DNA from 3 places in the Pseudomonas agarici genome. Region 3 is predicted to be linked to each of the others. Evidence: predicted binding sites of a transcription regulator. Region 3 holds the regulator's gene; each other region holds the start of a gene.
The links. Region 3 encodes sigma-54, which starts transcription at its own class of promoters, with help from an activator protein. Its sites were predicted from a motif close to ANTGGCATNNANNTTGCTNT; they were not measured.

Region 1 (4,137 bases), 2.7 Mb from region 3:
GGGGCATTTCCTCGAAGCAGTGCCTGCTGGCGCAGGCGCCACGGGATCAGCAGCTGTAGTACAGCTCGTATTCCAGTGGGTGTACGAAGGTACGTACCTTGATTTCTTCTTCGCTCTTGAGCTCGATGTAGGCATCGATGAAGTCGTCGCTGAAAACGCCGCCTTTGGTCAGGAACGCACGACCTTTATCCAGCTCTTCCAGGGCTTCTTTCAGGCTACCGCAAACCTGTGGGATCTCTTTGGCCTCTTCAGGCGGCAGGTCGTACAGGTTCTTGTCAGCGGCATCGCCGGGGTGGATCTTGTTTTGGATGCCGTCGAGGCCAGCCATCATCAGCGCGGCGAAGGCCAGGTAAGGGTTGGCGGCCGGATCCGGGAAGCGTGCTTCGATACGACGAGCCTTGGGGCTGGAGACGTAAGGAATGCGGATCGAGGCAGAGCGGTTGCGAGCCGAGTAGGCAAGCATCACCGGGGCTTCGAAACCTGGGACCAAACGCTTGTAGGAGTTGGTCGACGGATTGGTGAAACCGTTCAGAGCCTTGCCGTGCTTGATGATACCGCCGATAAAGTACAGGGCAGTGTCGGACAGGCCGGCATAGCCTTCGCCCGCGAAGGTGTTCTTGCCATCCTTGGAGATGGACACATGCACGTGCATGCCCGAGCCGTTGTCGCCATACAGCGGTTTTGGCATGAAAGTCGCGGTACGACCGTAGGCATCGGCCACGTTGTGTACGCAGTACTTCAGGGTCTGGACTTCGTCAGCCTTGGCTACCAGGGTGTTGAATTTCACGCCGATTTCGTTCTGGCCGGCAGTCGCCACTTCGTGGTGGTGAACTTCGACGGTCTGGCCCATTTCTTCCAGCGCGTTGCACATGGAGGTACGGATTTCGTGGTCGTGGTCGAACGGTGGCACCGGGAAATAGCCGCCCTTGACGCCTGGACGGTGGCCTTTGTTGCCGCCTTCCACGTCCTGGTCGGACATCCATGAACCTTGTTCGGAGAAGATCTTGAACATGGAACCGGAGATGTCGGACTTGAATTTGACCGAATCGAAGATGAAGAACTCAGGCTCGGGGCCGAAGAAAGCGGTGTCGCCGATACCGGTGGACTTCAGGTACTCCTCGGCGCGACGGGCGATTGCCCGTGGGTCGCGGTCGTAGCCTTGCATGGTCGAGGGCTCGATCACGTCGCAAACCAGGATCAGGGTCGGCTCTTCGGTGAACGGGTCGAGCACGGCGGTGCTGTCGTCCGGCAGCAGGATCATGTCGGAGGCTTCGATGCCTTTCCAGCCGGCGATGGAGGAACCGTCGAACATCTTGCCCATTTCGAAGAAATCGTCATCCAGCGCATCACGAGCCGGCATGGTCACGTGGTGCTGAGTACCTTTGGTGTCCGTGAAGCGCAGATCAATCCACTTAACGTCATGATCTTTGATGAGTTGAACCGACTTCGACATGGTGTCCTCCGGGTGGCTTCGGGCTAGTGGCGTTAGCCCTGAAATAGTGGTGATGCCGGCGCGAATACTCGGCCAAGGCAATCTGCCTCACAAGAGAGCAAATTGCATGCCAGCATCTTGCGAGAGTTTTTTTGCTCCAATCTCAAGCATTACGGCCAGCAATAGGAGAATTTCGGTGCATTGAGCGCACCTTTTCGGTGCCAAAAAGGCACGCTTGGTCTTTTTTGGTGCGCAAAAAACCGTCTGTACAATAACTGGTTAAACGTTGAACAATTTCCGCTATAATCCGCGCCCCCTTTTTCGGCCGGCCCTTCGCGCGCTGTTTTTATGAAATTAATCGTAAAAGTCTTCCCCGAAATCACCATTAAAAGCCGCCCTGTCCGGATGCGATTCATCCGCCAGTTGGCCAAGAACATCCGTGCCGTGCTCCGTGACGTGGATCCGGCTGTGGTGGTGAATGGCGTGTGGGACAACCTCGAGCTGCAAACCGCGCTGACCGACCCTAAGGCCCTGCACGAACTGACTACACGCTTGTGCAATACACCAGGTATCGCCCATTTACTGCAGGTCGCCGAGTACCCGCTGGGCGACTTCGACGACATCACCGCCAAATGCAAGCAGCATTATGGCGAGGTGTTGCCGGGCAAGATTTTTTCCGTGCGCTGCAAGCGCGCCGGCAAGCACGTCTTTACCTCGATGGAGGTGGAGAAATACGTCGGCAGCCAGCTGCGGCGCCAGTGCGCTGCGGCGGGGATCTCCTTGAAAGAGCCGGAAATCGAAGTGCGAATGGAAATTCGCGACCAACGGTTGTTTGTCATCCACAGCCAGCATGACGGCCTCGGCGGTTACCCGCTGGGGTCGGTGGAGCAGACTCTGGTGCTGATGTCCGGTGGCTTCGACTCCACCGTTGCCGCCTACCAGATGATGCGACGCGGCCTGATCAGCCATTTTTGCTTCTTCAATCTCGGCGGGCGTGCCCACGAGCTGGGGGTGATGGAAGTCGCCCATTACCTGTGGAAGAAGTACGGCAGCTCTCACCGGGTGCTGTTCATCAGCGTGCCGTTCGAGGAAGTCCTGGGAGAAATTCTCGAAAAAGTCGATAACAGTCATATGGGCGTAGTATTGAAGCGTATGATGTTGCGCGCGGCGGAAGTCATGGCCGAGCGGCTGCACATCGATGCGCTGGTCACCGGCGAGGCGATCTCCCAGGTTTCCAGCCAAACGCTACCGAACTTGTCGGTGATCGACTGCGTGACCGAGAAGCTGGTGATCCGCCCGCTAATCGCTAGCCACAAGCAGGACATCATCGACCTGGCGACCCGAATCGGCACGGCTGACTTCGCCAAGCACATGCCCGAATACTGCGGGGTGATTTCGGTCAACCCCAAGACCCACGCCAAGCGTGGCCGGGTGGAGCATGAAGAAAAAGAGTTCGACATGGCGATCCTCGGGCGTGCGCTCGAGCGAGCCAAGCTGGTGCCGATCGATCGGGTGATCGACGAATTGGGCCAGGACTTGCAGATCGAAGAGGTCAGCGAAGCGTTGGCAGGTCATGTCGTGATCGACATCCGGCATCCGGATGCCCAGGACGATGAGCCGCTGGAGCTCGCTGGCATCGAGGTACAAGCGATGCCGTTTTATGCACTGAACGCTCGTTTCAAGGCACTGGACCCTACTCGCCAGTACCTGCTGTATTGCGACAAAGGCGTGATGAGTCGCCTGCATGCCCACCATTTGCTCAGTGAGGGGCATGCCAATGTGCGCGTTTATCGACCGAGCTAAGTGCCCGGGGCTGTTTGCCTGTGGCCTGCGTCACCGGCCCCCCGACGCCGCCGTCAAGCTGTAACGGCCACGCCGGACACTACTGTCAATCGCTGCCAAGACTTGTCAGCACACCGAATCCTCTGATCGAGATACACAAGTGATCGAAAATCTACGCAACATCGCCATCATCGCCCACGTTGACCATGGCAAGACCACCCTGGTAGACAAACTCCTGCGTCAATCCGGCACTCTGGAGCGCAACGAGCTCAACGACGAGCGCGTGATGGACTCCAACGACCAGGAAAAAGAGCGCGGTATTACCATCCTGGCGAAAAACACCGCCATCAACTGGAACGGCTACCACATCAACATCGTGGATACCCCGGGCCACGCTGACTTCGGTGGCGAAGTTGAACGCGTCATGTCGATGGTCGACTCCGTTCTGCTGTTGGTCGACGCCCAAGACGGCCCTATGCCGCAAACCCGTTTCGTGACCAAGAAGGCTTTCGAAGCCGGTCTGCGTCCGATCGTGGTCATCAACAAAGTCGACCGCCCAGGCGCGCGTCCGGACTGGGTCCTGGACCAGATCTTCGACCTGTTCGACAACCTGGGCGCCACCGAAGAACAACTGGACTTCCAGGTCGTCTACGCCTCGGCTCTGAACGGTATCGCCGGTCTGGACCACGCCGACATGGCTGAAGACATGACTCCGCTGTACCAGGCGGTCGTCGATCACGTTCCGGCGCCGAAAGTCGACCGTGACGGCCCGTTCCAGATGCAGATCTCCGCACTGGACTACAACAGCTTCCTGGGTGTGATCGGCGTTGGTCGTATCGCTCGTGGTCGCGTCAAGCCGAACACCCCGGTCGTCGCCATCGACGCTGACGGCAAGCGCCGCAACGGTCGTATCCTGAAGCTGA
Region 2 (4,137 bases), 190 kb from region 3:
GAAGCACACCACACCGGCCGCCAGGCCAATGATCAGCGAGCCCATCGGGCCAACAGTACCGGCAGCCGGAGTAATGGCAACCAAGCCGGCGACCACACCCGAGGCGATCCCCAGAGCACTTGGCTTGCCGTGGCTCAGCCACTCAGCGAACATCCAGCCCAGCGCGGCGGCGGCGGTCGCGATCTGAGTCACCAGCATCGCCATGCCGGCGGTACCGTTGGCGGCGGCGGCGGAGCCAGCGTTGAAGCCGAACCAGCCGACCCACAGCATGGCCGCGCCGATCAAGGTGTAGCCAAGGTTGTGTGGTGCCATCGGAGTGACCGGAAAGCCTTTGCGCTTGCCCAGTACCAGGCAAGTCACCAGCCCGGCAATACCGGCATTGATGTGCACCACGGTGCCGCCCGCGAAATCGAGTACGCCCCAGTCTCCCAGCAACGAACCCGGACCGCTCCAGACCATGTGCGCAATCGGCGCATAGACCAGGGTGAACCAGATGCCCATGAAGATCAGCATCGCCGAGAACTTCATCCGCTCGGCGAAGGCACCGACGATCAGCGCCGGGGTGATGATCGCAAAGGTCATCTGGAAGGTGACGAACACCGCTTCAGGAAACAACGCCGTCGGGCCGGTCATACTCGCGGGCGTGATACCGGCGAGGAAAGCCTTGGCCAGCCCGCCGACAAAGGAATTGTAGTTGACGACGCCAGCCTCCATCCCGGTGGTATCGAACGCCATACTGTAGCCATAGCCAAACCACAGGAGGGTGATCAGACCGGTAATGGCGAAACACTGCATCATCACCGAAAGAATGTTTTTCGAGCGCACCATGCCGCCGTAGAACAACGCGAGGCCTGGAAGGGTCATGAACAGCACAAGGGCTGTAGAGATCAACATCCAGCTGGTATCGCCGGAATTGAGGACCGGAGCCGGTACCGAGTCCGCCGCCATGGCCAAGGCCGGCATTACGAGGGACAACAGCGCTCCTAGCCCTGCGAATTTACGCAGAGTCATATGGTTTTCTCCTGGGGCGTTGGGTTTAACGCAGCTTAGATGGCGTCGGTATCGGTTTCGCCGGTACGGATGCGAATAGCCTGTTCCAGATTGACCACGAAGATCTTGCCGTCACCGATCTTGCCGGTGTTAGCGGCCTTGGTTATCGCCTCGATAACCCGATCAAGGTCCTTGTCGTCGATGGCGACATCGATCTTCACCTTGGGCAGGAAATCGACCACGTATTCCGCGCCGCGATACAGCTCGGTGTGACCCTTCTGCCGCCCGAAGCCTTTGACCTCGGTAACGGTAATGCCCTGCACGCCGATTTCGGACAACGACTCGCGCACGTCGTCCAACTTGAACGGCTTGATGATGGCAGTGACTAGCTTCATGAAACTCTCTCCGAATGGGTGGACTTGCCCCAGGAAAACAAACCCGACTCAAGTCTAAGCGCAGTGCCTGGCTTTGTAACGCATCGTTGGCCCCGATCAGCCTGTCGATGCTGGCTAACCGCTGTCGGCGAAGCTTCCCTGCTCCGCTTACCGCACCACTTGGTCACAGTGACGGCATCAGTGCATGGGTTACCAACGACTAAGCAGAAACCTTGCCATCTCTACAAAACCTACTGATTTCAATTCCTTGATCGCCGTGGAGAGCAAAAATTCCACCCACTGGCAGGTAACACGCACCACCACGGCGCACGACCGATCGGTGTGTTGCGCAAAAAGCGTGCGCCACCGCCCTGGTAAATCACTATAGACACGGCGTGGTACACTGGGACGCCCTCGTATCTGGAACCCGCACCATGCTCGCGCCCAAAGCCTTTCTCGACGCCCTGAGCGGCCACGCCTCTCGCCTGTTCAGTGGCGAAACCCCATTGCCGAGCGATGAAATAGAAAACCAGTTCAAAGCCTTGTTGCAAAGCGGCTTCAGCAAGCTGGATCTGGTCAGCCGAGAAGAATTCGACAGCCAGATGGTGGTCCTGGCCCGCACCCGCGCACGATTGGAGAGTTTGGAAGCGAAAGTGGCGGAGTTGGAGGCCAGGCTGAATCCGCCGGGGGCGTGATGGTTCGACGCGTCAACAGACAGAAGCCCCGGCCCGTGGTACTGATTTAGTCCACTGGCGGGACATGTGCGTCTGTCTTGATCATTGCTCACCTCACACATCGCCAACGATCCCAGCAAGCTTAACGCTATCGCTAACAAGCTAAACAACGAATCGTCTGGACACATAAAATCCCGCAACCCCTTTCCCCCCTCGACTAGCCTTTCAGAACCGCAGCAAGCGCCCCTTTGCGCTCAAGGAAAGAGCATGTCCCTGGCTATCGTCCACACTCGCGCCCAGGTGGGCGTCGAAGCCCCCGCCGTTACCGTGGAAACCCACATGGCCAACGGCCTACCGACACTCACCCTGGTCGGTTTACCCGAAACCGCCGTGAAGGAAAGCAAGGACCGGGTTCGCAGCGCGATCCTCAATTCGGCCCTCGACTTTCCAGCCCGACGCATCACCCTCAACCTTGCCCCCGCGGACTTGCCCAAGGACGGAGGGCGCTTTGATCTGGCAATTGCCCTCGGCATCCTCGCCGCCAGTGCGCAGGTGCCGGCCCTGACGCTGGACCATCTGGAGTGCCTGGGCGAGCTGGCCTTGTCCGGTGCCATCCGCCCGGTGCGCGGCGTGCTACCGGCTGCATTGGCCGCCCGCGCCGCCGGACGCACGCTGGTGGTACCGCAGGCCAATGCCGAAGAGGCTTCGCTGGCCTCGGGCTTAACGGTGATTGCCGTCGATCACCTGCTGCAACTGGTTGCCCACCTCAACGGACATGCACCGATCCAGCCCTTCGAATCCGATGGTCTGTTGCACCTGGGCAAACCCTATCCGGACCTGAGCGAAGTGCAGGGCCAACTCGCCGCCAAACGTGCCCTGCTGATCGCCGCAGCCGGCGCTCACAATTTGTTATTCAGCGGTCCGCCCGGCACCGGCAAGACGCTGCTGGCAAGCCGTCTGCCCGGCCTGTTACCGCCACTGGATGAACAGGAAGCGCTGGAAGTGGCGGCGATCCAGTCGGTGGCCAGCCATGTGCCATTAAGCAGTTGGCCGCAGCGACCGTTTCGCCAGCCCCATCATTCGGCCTCCGGCCCGGCGCTGGTGGGCGGCGGTTCCAGGCCACAGCCCGGTGAGATCACCCTCGCCCATCACGGCGTGCTGTTTCTCGACGAACTGCCGGAGTTCGACCGCAAAGTGCTGGAGGTTTTGCGCGAGCCGTTGGAGTCGGGCCAGATCGTTATTTCCCGAGCCCGCGACCGCGTGCGGTTCCCGGCCCGCTTCCAACTGGTGGCGGCGATGAATCCCTGTCCCTGTGGCTATCTTGGCGATCCCGCCAACCGCTGTCGCTGCACACCGGAACAGATCCAGCGCTATCGCAACAAGCTGTCCGGGCCTCTGTTGGATCGCATCGATCTGCACCTGACCGTGGCCCGCGAAGCCACGGCATTGAGCCCTGCCAGGGAGCCGGGAAACAATACCGCCAAAGCTGCGATACGGGTGGCACAAGCCCGTCAGCGCCAGCAACAGCGCCAGGGCTGCGCCAATGCCTTTCTTAATTTGCAGAGTCTGCGAGAGCACTGCACGTTATCCACCGCCGATGAAAACTGGCTAGAAACCGCCTGCGAGCGATTGACCCTGTCGCTGCGGGCGGCGCATCGATTGCTGAAAGTCGCCCGGACCCTGGCGGATCTGGAACAGTTGGAAACCATCAGCCGTGATCATCTGGCCGAGGCGTTGCAATATCGGCCCAGTGCTAGTGGCCTGTGTGGTTAGTTCTATCAGTCAATGTCGGCGCCACCGCCCCTGGCCTCCAAACTTGCGCCAACGAACTCACCGTACAGGTCACTAATTGATGTCGCGCTGTCCGATAGGCCGCGTTCGCCCAGTCAGCAAAACCGATCAACCTCCCGGTGCAAGTCGGCCGCCAGGCGTTCCAGTTCCTTAGCGGTCAACGCAAGGTTGGAGACCGCTTCGCGCTGTTCGATGTTGGCCCGCGCGATGCTTTGCAGGTTGCTGCTGAGTAGGGTCGCAGTGCTGCTCTGCTCCTGCGTGGCGCTGGTGACGGCGGCGAACTGCTGGCCTGCCGAGCGGCTCTGTTC
Region 3 (4,137 bases):
GCGCCCGTTCGGCCAGTTCCGGCAGCAGGCCGGCTGGCAGGTTATCGATGCAGTAATAACCGTGGTCCTCGAGGACATCGAGGGCAGTGCTTTTACCTGAGCCGGAGCGGCCGCTGACGATGATCAAGCGCATGGTGACTAACCGTTCTGTATGTCCAGGACAACCTTATACAGGGCTTCGTTGCTCGGTGCGCCGCGCAGGCGGTCGCGCACCTCTTTGCGGTCCAGCATGCTGGCGATCTGCCGGAGCAGTTCCAGGTGCGCATCGGTGGCGGCCTCCGGGACCAACAACACGAACAGCAGATCGACTGGAGCGCCGTCGATGGCGTCGAAATCGATGGGAGCATCCAGGTGCATCAGGGCACTGATGGGCAACTGACAGCCTTTGAGGCGACAGTGGGGAATAGCGATGCCGTTGCCAAAACCGGTTGAGCCAAGTTTTTCACGGGCAATCAGGCTCTCGTAGACATCCTGCATTGCCAGATCGGGCACTTCGCGGGCGATCAGGTTGGCAATTTGTTCGAGGGCGCGTTTTTTACTGCCGCCCGGCACGTTCACCAGGGAACGGCCGGGGGTCAGGATGTTTTCAAGTCGAATCATGGGTGGGCGTTAGCGACCTGTACCTTGGAGCAGATGCAGGTTCTTTTCCTTATGCTTTTTCAGTTGGCGGTCCAGCTTGTCGGTAAGCAGGTCGATCGCGGCATACATGTCGTCATGTTCGGCGTTGGCGACCACCTCGCCACCGTGAATGTGCAGCGTGGCTTCGATTTTCTGCTTCAGTTTTTCGACGGCCATTGTCACCTGCACGTTGGTGATCTTGTCGAAGTGGCGCTCTAACCGGTCAAGTTTCTCGCCGATGTAGGTACGCAGGGGTTCGGTCACTTCCAGTTGGTGTCCACTGATGTTGACTTGCATACAGCTTCTCCTTCGTTGCCAGTGCATGAAGCGGCAGGCGTATGCCTGCCACTGGAACGCTGTGGCACGCCCGGCGGTTACATCAACCGCTTCCGTTCGCTGGAAGGTGCGATCCCGAGGGATTCACGGTACTTGGCGACGGTGCGACGGGCGACCTGAATGCCTTGTGCCTCCAGTAAACCAGCGATCTTGCTGTCACTCAACGGCTTTTTCTGATTTTCCGCCGCAACCAGTTTCTTGATGATCGCGCGGATCGCCGTGGACGAGCATTCACCGCCTTCGGAGGTGCTGACATGGCTGGAGAAAAAGTATTTCAACTCATAAATACCGCGAGGGGTATGCATGAATTTTTGGGTGGTGACCCGGGAAATCGTCGATTCGTGCATACCCACGGCTTCGGCGATGTCATGCAGGACCAGCGGTTTCATCGCTTCATCACCGTACTCCAGGAAGCCGCGCTGGTGTTCGACGATCTGGGTGGCGACCTTCATTAGGGTTTCGTTACGGCTCTGCAGGCTCTTGATGAACCAGCGGGCTTCCTGCAACTGATTACGCATGAAGGTGTTGTCGGCGCTGGTATCGGCGCGGCGGACAAACCCGGCGTATTGCGGATTGACCCGCAGGCGTGGCACCGACTCCTGGTTCAGTTCTACCAGCCAGCGCTCGCTGTCCTTACGCACGATGACGTCGGGCACTACATATTCGGCTTCGCTGGATTCGATCTGCGAGCCAGGGCGCGGGTTGAGGCTTTGCACCAGCTCGATGACCTGGCGCAGTTCGTCTTCCTTGAGCTTCATACGGCGCATCAACTGGCTGTAGTCGCGGCTGCCCAGCAGGTCGATATAGTCGTTGACCAGACGTTGCGCTTCGCTCAGCCATGGGGTCTCGCTCGGCAGTTGGCGCAGTTGCAGCAGCAGGCACTCGCCGAGGTTGCGGGCGCCGATGCCGGCCGGTTCGAACTGTTGGATGCGGTGCAGGACAGCTTCGATTTCGTCGAGCTCGATGTCCAGCTCCGGATCGAAGGCGTCGAGAATTTCCTCGAGGGTCTCGTCCAAGTAGCCCTGACTGTTGATGCAGTCGATCAGGGTCACCGCGATCAGCCGGTCGGTGTCGGACATCGGTGCCAGGTTCAACTGCCACAGCAGGTGGCTTTGCAGGCTTTCGCCGGCGGAGGTGCGGGTGGTGAAGTCCCACTCGTCGTCATCGCTGCTAGGCAGGCTGCTGGCGCTGGTCTGGTAAACGTCTTCCCAGGCGGTGTCGACCGGGAGTTCGTTGGGAATGCGTTCGTTCCAGTCGCCTTCCTCGAGGTTGTCGACCGTGGGCGCGGTTTCCTGGTAGGAGGTTTCCTGGACGTCGGTAGTGGGCTTTTGCTCGGTGCTGTCGGCCAGTGGATCGGCATTATCGAAGTCGTCGCCTTCTTCCTGGCGTTCGAGCATCGGGTTGGATTCCAGGGCCTCCTGGATTTCCTGCTGAAGGTCCAGGGTTGACAATTGGAGCAGGCGGATGGCCTGTTGCAGCTGCGGTGTCATCGTCAGCTGCTGGCCCATTCTTAGGACTAGCGATGGTTTCATGGCAGGGGCTTAACACCTTATTTGCCGGCGCACATGCGCCATCCACTACAGGGCGCCGGAGCGCCAAACATAAGCAAATTATATGCCTGAAATCCAAGCGTTTGCCTAGAGTGCCGTAACAATAAAAGCATAGGATGCTTTATCGAACATTCCGGCACTCAGGCGGGTAGCCAAACACCGTCGGGCTTACAGGCGGAACTCATGGCCCAGATAGACTTCCTTGACCAGCTCGTTGGCCAGGATGGTGGCCGAATCGCCTTCGGCGATCAGTTGTCCATCATTGACGATATAGGCGGTTTCGCAGATGTCCAGGGTCTCGCGAACGTTGTGGTCGGTGATCAGTACACCGATGCCCTTGGCCTTGAGGTGGTAAATGATCTGCTTGATATCGCCGACGGAAATCGGGTCGACACCGGCGAAGGGTTCATCCAGCAGGATGAATTTCGGTGCGGTGGCCAGGGCGCGGGCGATTTCCACTCGGCGGCGCTCGCCACCGGACAGGCTCATGCCGAGGTTGTCGCGAATGTGACTGATATGGAATTCCTGTAGCAGGCTTTCCAGTTCCTTGCGCCGGGCGGCCTTGTCGAGTTCCTTGCGGGTCTCGAGGATTGCCATGATGTTGTCGGCCACCGACAGCTTGCGAAAAATCGAGGCTTCCTGGGGCAAGTAACCGATGCCCGCACGGGCGCGGCCATGCATCGGCTGGTGACTGACGTCATGGTCGTCGATCAGCACGCGTCCCTGGTCGGCCTGAACCAAGCCGACGATCATGTAGAAACAGGTGGTCTTGCCGGCACCGTTGGGGCCGAGCAGGCCGACGATCTGTCCGCTTTCGATCGACAGGCTGACGTCACGCACCACCTGGCGAGTTTTGTAGGCTTTGGCCAGATGCTGGGCTTTCAAAATTGCCATTACTGGGCCTTTTGCTCGTCGGTTTTCTTTTTCGGTTGGATAACCATGTCGATACGCGGCCGTGGCGTGGCAATCGGCGTGCCATTGGCGCGACCGGCGGTGGCCACCTGCTTCACCGTGTCGTAGACGATCTTCTCGCCTTCGGTGGTGTTGCCTTCGTTGACCACTTTGGCCTGGTCGATCAGGACGATACGGTTCTGCTGGGCGAGATATTGGATGGTTTTGCCATAACCCTTGACCGGTTGTGTGTCGGTGACCTTCTGTCGCTGTTCGAAGTACGCCAGGTTGCCCACGGAGGTCACCACGTCGATGTCTCCCGAGGCAGTACGGGTGAGCGTCACGGTATTGCCCCTGACGACCATCGAACCTTGAGTGATGACAACGTCGCCCTTGTAGGTGGCAATGCCTTGTTTGTCATCCAGTTGAGCATCGTCGGCTTGAATGCGGATGGGCTGATCTCTGTCGTTCGGCAGAGCCCAGGCATTCACGCTTCCCAGTACTGCGCCCAGGCTGAGCAAAATCGGGAGGGTTTTAACGAGACTCATACTGTCCTCTTACGTTCGATAGCAGGTGCATCCTGCTTTCTTCCAGATAGGCTTTCATGCCCGTACCCGTGGTGACGCCATTGGGACCGTCGATTCTAACGGCTTGCTCGGTCTGCGCATATTGCTTCTGTGGGAATACTGTCATTCGGCTACTGGTGATGAGTATATTGCGCTGTTTTTCGTCGGTGCGCGCG

Region 1: a site for sigma-54 is predicted at 1,548-1,567, ahead of glnA (type I glutamate--ammonia ligase). Genes of this name have one in related genera too.
Region 2: a site for sigma-54 is predicted at 1,586-1,605, ahead of glnK (P-II family nitrogen regulator). Genes of this name have one in related genera too.

Annotation. Positions count from the first base shown of each region.
Region 1 is NZ_CP014135.1:3,432,842-3,436,978, reverse strand. It holds gene glnA (type I glutamate--ammonia ligase) at 47-1,453, opposite strand; gene thiI (tRNA uracil 4-sulfurtransferase ThiI) at 1,781-3,235, shown strand; gene typA (translational GTPase TypA) at 3,375-4,137, shown strand, end outside.
Region 2 is NZ_CP014135.1:504,068-508,204, forward strand. It holds gene AWM79_RS02365 (ammonium transporter) at 1-1,011, opposite strand, end outside; gene glnK (P-II family nitrogen regulator) at 1,047-1,385, opposite strand; gene AWM79_RS02375 (accessory factor UbiK family protein) at 1,799-2,059, shown strand; gene AWM79_RS02380 (YifB family Mg chelatase-like AAA ATPase) at 2,306-3,811, shown strand; gene AWM79_RS02385 (methyl-accepting chemotaxis protein) at 3,925-4,137, opposite strand, start outside.
Region 3 is NZ_CP014135.1:696,758-700,894, forward strand. It holds gene rapZ (RNase adapter RapZ) at 1-133, opposite strand, end outside; gene ptsN (PTS IIA-like nitrogen regulatory protein PtsN) at 139-600, opposite strand; gene hpf (ribosome hibernation-promoting factor, HPF/YfiA family) at 610-915, opposite strand; gene AWM79_RS03185 (RNA polymerase factor sigma-54) at 993-2,486, opposite strand; gene lptB (LPS export ABC transporter ATP-binding protein) at 2,673-3,398, opposite strand; gene lptA (lipopolysaccharide transport periplasmic protein LptA) at 3,398-3,943, opposite strand; gene lptC (LPS export ABC transporter periplasmic protein LptC) at 3,930-4,137, opposite strand, start outside.